DNA from 2 places in the Arthrobacter sp. YAF16 genome. Region 1 is predicted to be linked to the other one. Evidence: predicted binding sites of a transcription regulator. Region 1 holds the regulator's gene; the other holds the start of a gene.
The links. Region 1 encodes Rex, which represses fermentation and respiration genes when NADH is low (regulators of the CRP and FNR family bind a similar motif). Its sites were predicted from a motif close to CTTGTGAANNNNTTCACAAG; they were not measured.
Positions count from the first base shown of each region.

Region 2: AB4Y91_RS05840 (glyceraldehyde-3-phosphate dehydrogenase) is a predicted target of Rex. The motif match lies at 1,419-1,438, and genes of this name have one in related genera.

Region 1 covers NZ_JBFRDC010000001.1:334,580-337,045, reverse strand. The annotation lists gene AB4Y91_RS01620 (hypothetical protein) at 1-760, shown strand, start outside; gene AB4Y91_RS01615 (redox-sensing transcriptional repressor Rex) at 808-1,503, opposite strand; gene AB4Y91_RS01610 (glutaredoxin family protein) at 1,607-1,879, opposite strand; gene AB4Y91_RS01605 (HAD family hydrolase) at 2,001-2,466, shown strand, end outside.
Region 2 covers NZ_JBFRDC010000001.1:1,250,234-1,252,699, forward strand. The annotation lists gene AB4Y91_RS05825 (slipin family protein) at 1-646, opposite strand, end outside; RNA gene rnpB (RNase P RNA component class A) at 758-1,151, shown strand; gene AB4Y91_RS05835 (hypothetical protein) at 1,221-1,373, opposite strand; gene AB4Y91_RS05840 (glyceraldehyde-3-phosphate dehydrogenase) at 1,657-2,466, shown strand, end outside.

The DNA of each region.
Region 1 (2,466 bases):
GCCGCCGGCTCCGCAGTATGGGCAGAATGCCCCGCAGGCGCCCCAGTACGGCCAGCAGGCTCCGCAGTATGGCCAGAACGCCCCGCAGGCGCCCCAGTACGGGCAGCAGGCTCCGCAGTACGGGCAAAACGGGCCCCAGTACGGGCAGCAGGCTCCCGGCTATGGCCAGCAGCCGCCGGCCTACGGGCAGGCCCCGGGCCAGTTCGGCCAGAGCCCCTACGGCCAATCCCCTTACGCGCAGTATCCGTCGGAACTCCCCACCGGTGGAGCCGGGACCAGGCCGCCGCAGCTCGACCTCGCCTTCTGGCTCATCATCGGTGCGGGCATCCTGTCCCTCATCAGCAGCCTGGTTGTGTCCTTTACCGGGGCGGACTACTTTGAGACCGCGATGCAGCAGGCCGGCGCCCAGCAGGGCAGGAGACTCTCAGCGGACGAACTCAATGCGGTGCGGGCAATCGTCCCCATCAGCGGCATCATTGGCGGCCTCATCTCCTTCGGGCTCTACGCGCTGGTCGCATTCCCGGTCCGCAAGGGCAAGAATTGGGCCCGCATCCTGGGAACGGTCTTTGCCGCCCTGTCGCTGTTTGGCCTGTTCGGCGGCGTATTCGCCTTCGGCGCACTCTCCGGCGTGCTGCAGATCATCGTGATCCTGATGGGCGTGGCCGGCATCGTGATCCTGTACCTGCCGACGGTTTCCCCCTACTTCCAGAAGCAGCAGCCGTTCTCCAACCCGTACGCGCAGAACCCCTACGGCCGCTAACCAAGCACCGCTGCAGAGGGCGCGGGAGCCGGATGGGCCGACTGAAGTCAGTCGGCGTCTTCCGGGTCCTGCGCCCTTTGTGCGTGGTAGGCGAGAATCTGCAGTTCGGTGGCCATATCCACCTTGCGGAGATTGACTCCCGGCGGGACCTGCAGCATGACCGGGGCGAAGCTCAGGATGCTGCGCACGCCTGCGGCCACTACCCGGTCGCACACGCTTTGCGCCACGGCCGCGGGCAGCGCCAGGACCACCATGTTGGTCCCGGTGCGGCGCAGCACGGCTTCCAGATCTGCGGCGTCGCTCACCCGCAGCCAGCCAACCTCGCTGCCCACCACCATCTGGTCGGCGTCGAAGATCGCCACGATGTCAAAGCCCCGGGACTCGAAGCCGCCGTACCGGGCGAGGGCCTTGCCGAGGTTGCCGGCGCCGACGATCGCAACTTTCCAGTCATGGGTCAAACCCAGGGCCGCGGCAATGTGCCGGTTCAGGTACTGCACCTCATAGCCCACGCCCCGCGTTCCATAGGACCCCACATAGGAGAGGTCCTTGCGGAGGGTGGAGGAACTGACGCCCGAAGCCTCGGCGAGCGATTCAGAGGAGACCCGGTCCACCCCCTCGGCCAGCAAAGTGGTCAGGGCGCGCAAATAGATCGTCAGCCGCGCCACGGCCGCGGGCGGGATCTGCTTGGCAGCAGGTCCGGCCGCCCCGGGCAGGGCGTCGGGTGAAGAATCCAGCGAAGTCACTATCTGCTCCATTGCGTCGCGTTGTGACTCCACTCTAGAGCCCCCGCAGTTCGGGCCACAAAGCCGGGGACCGCGTCGCCGCAGCCGCTTGCCCGGGGTGCACTCAGGCTGACTGGCCGAGGGCGCGGCGCAGGGTTCGGGCCAGCCGAACCTCGTCGATCCGCCAGAAATCCCGCTGGACCCCGTCCACCAGCAGTACCGGGATCTCCTCGGCGTAGCGCTCGCGCAGGACATCGTCGTCGTCGATGGACCGCTCGGACCAGCCGAGTCCCAGCGCAGCGGTGACCCGGCCGACGGCGTCGCGCGCGTCCGCGCACAGGTGGCAGTCAGCTTTGGTGATGAGTACGACATCGGGAAGGGGCGCGGGTATGGCCATGGTTCCACGGTAGCCCGGCGCCCGGCCCGGCGTCGACGCGACCTGGTGTTCCAGCCGGGCGGCCGGTGCGGCGGGGCCCCTTCTGCGCGTGGGATCCCCCGCCATTGACTAGACTCGTGGCATGCCCGAGGAGAAGATCGTCGCTGTGGCCACGCGGCCTGTTGCGTCACCGCAGCACGGCGAAGCCGCCTTCTTCGACGTTGACAACACCCTTATGAGGGGCGCCAGTCTCTTCCACGTGGCCCGCAAAATGCATCAGCGCGGGGCGTTCACCATTCCCCAGGCGGCGGGCTTTGCCTGGAAGCAGCTGATGTTCGTGTTCCGCGGCGAGAACATGGACGACGTCCACGCCGTCCGCGACACCGCCCTGAGCCTCGCCTCGGGTTTCACCGTGCAGGACATCGAAGCCCTCGGCGAGGAAGTCTACGACGAGATGATCGAGTCCCGGATCTGGCCCGGCACCAAGGCCCTGGCCGAACAGCACCTGCGGGTGGGCCGCCGGGTCTGGTTGGTCACGGCCACGCCGATCGAGGTGGCCACCGTCATTTCCACCCGGCTGGGCCTCACCGGCGCCCTCGGCACCGTGG
Region 2 (2,466 bases), 920 kb from region 1:
GGGCCAGCGGATGCGCCATCATCATGTCAGAAGCCTCACCGAGCGCCGCCGCCGCGATCGACTCGCCCTCGGCGGCAATGATCTTGGCCCGCTTCTCCCGCTCGGCCTCCGCCTGCCGGGCCATGGCGCGCTTCATGCTTTCGGGAAGCTGGATGTCCTTCAGCTCCACGAGCGTGACTTCGACGCCCCACTCCAGGGTGAGTGCGTCCAGGATTTCGCGGATGTCGCTGTTGATGTGTTCCGTTTCGGACAGGGTCTGGTCCAGGCTGTGCCGGCCGACCACCTTGCGGAGCGTCGTCTGGGCGATCTGGTTGATCGCGGCAGCCACATTTTCGATCGCCACCACCGACTTCACGGCGTCGATCACCCGGTAGTAGGCCACCGCGGAGATATCCACGCTGACGTTGTCCTGGGTGATGATGCCCTGCGACTGGATCGGCATGGTCACGATCCGCAGGCTGACCAGCTGCAGCCGGTCGATCACCGGGATGATAAAGCGCAGCCCGGGCATCCGGACTCCGATCACCCGGCCCAGCCGGAACAGCACGCCCTGCTCATACTGGCGCACAATCCGGATCGAGGCCCGGGCCAGGATGAGCACGAGCGCGGCGATGATCAGCCAAATGACGACGGCGGTGAAATCCATCCGAATCGCTTCCTTGCCTGGCGGGGTTGCTGCTTTCATTCTCCCACCGGCAGGCCCAAAAGGCGCCGGTGCGGTGAGCCTGCGGGGGCAGCCCGTAGAATGAGAACCGGATGGGTTGACCAGGCGGCCGCGCGTCACGCAAGTGGCTCGAGGAACGTCCGGGCTCCGCAGGGCAGGGTGGTGGGTAACGCCCACTCGGGGTAACCCGCAGGCCAGTGCCACAGAGAATAGACCGCCTGCCCCAGGGCCGTGTCCGCACGGTCGGGGGAGCAGGTAAGGGTGAAACGGTGGTGTAAGAGACCACCAGCTTCCCGGGTGACCGGGAAGGCTAGGTAAACCCCACCCGGAGCAAGGCCAGACAGGACACGTTTGAGGGCTGCCCGCCCGAGTGTCCGGGTAGGCCGCTGGAGGGCGTCGGCAACGGCGTCCGTAGATGGATGGCCGCTACTCCCGCGCCGGCAACAGCGCGGGAACACAGAACCCGGCGTATCGGTCAACCCATCCAACCAAACGAAAAGGACCGGCACCGTGTGGTGCCGGTCCTTGCCGTTTGGATCGAGGTGTAGGTTTCGGATCAGGCCTTGGCCTTCCGCTTCACCCAGCCCCACGCCGCCGTGGCGACGAACAGGACCAGGCCGATGACGGCCAGCCAAAGCAGGCCCTTCACGACGAAGCCCAGGATCGAAAGAATGAGCCAGATGACAAGTAGTGCAACTATGAGTCCCATCTGGACATCCTACGTCAAGGGCTGCGTGACGCGGCGGACCCCGCTCGTGTGAGTGATTTCACGCCGCCTCCGGCCCCCTGGACCGGCGCCCCGCTCTAGAATGGATAGCGAACGTAGATGTTCTGCCACCGGGTCTGCGTTCGCCGCCGGTGGCTTTTTCTTTGCGCTCCATGCAGGCGCCCGGGGTGGACCGAATCCCCGCCGCGTCCAGGTTCCGGAGATCCGCCGGCAGCCGACTTCCGCATACGAGGACGTATGTGGTGGATTTTAGGAAGGTAGTTCTGTGAGCCAGACGTCAGATTCTTGTCTTGATACGTGGATGGGCCGGGAGGCGCTCGCCGAGGCCATGATTCCGGTGATCGGCCGGCTGTACCGCGAAAACAACGTGGTGACGTCCATCCACGGCCGGAGCCTGATCAACAAGTCCACCATGAACATCCTCAAGGCGCACCGTTTTGCCCGCCGGATGAGCAAGGAAGAGCTGCGCCTCGAAGAGACCGCGCCCCTGCTCGACGCCCTCACCAAGCTGGACCTCGGCGCGGCAGCCATCGACATTGCCCGCCTGACCGAAAAGTACCGCGTAGAAGGCAACGGCATCAGCCTGGACGACTTCCTGCGCGAGGAGCTGGCCGAAGTGGTCGGCAAGCGCGGCGGCGACGACCGCACCAGCACCGACGTCGTCCTCTACGGCTTTGGCCGCATCGGCCGGCTCCTGGCCCGCCTCCTGATCGAGAAGGCCGGCGGCGGGCACGGCCTGCGGCTGCGCGCGATCGTGGTGCGCCGCGGGTCGGACAACGACCTCACCAAGCGCGCCAGCCTGCTGCGCCGCGACTCGGTGCACGGGTCCTTCGAAGGCACCATCAAGGTGGACCTCGAGAACGACACCATCACTGCCAACGGCGTCCAGATCCAGGTCATCTACTCGGACAACCCGGCCACGGTGGACTACACCGCCTACGGCATCCACGACGCACTGGTGGTCGACAACACCGGCCGCTGGCGCGACGCCGAGGGCCTCTCCCAGCACCTGCAGAGCAAGGGCGTTTCCCGCGTTCTGCTCACCGCCCCGGGCAAGGGCGAGCTGAAAAACATC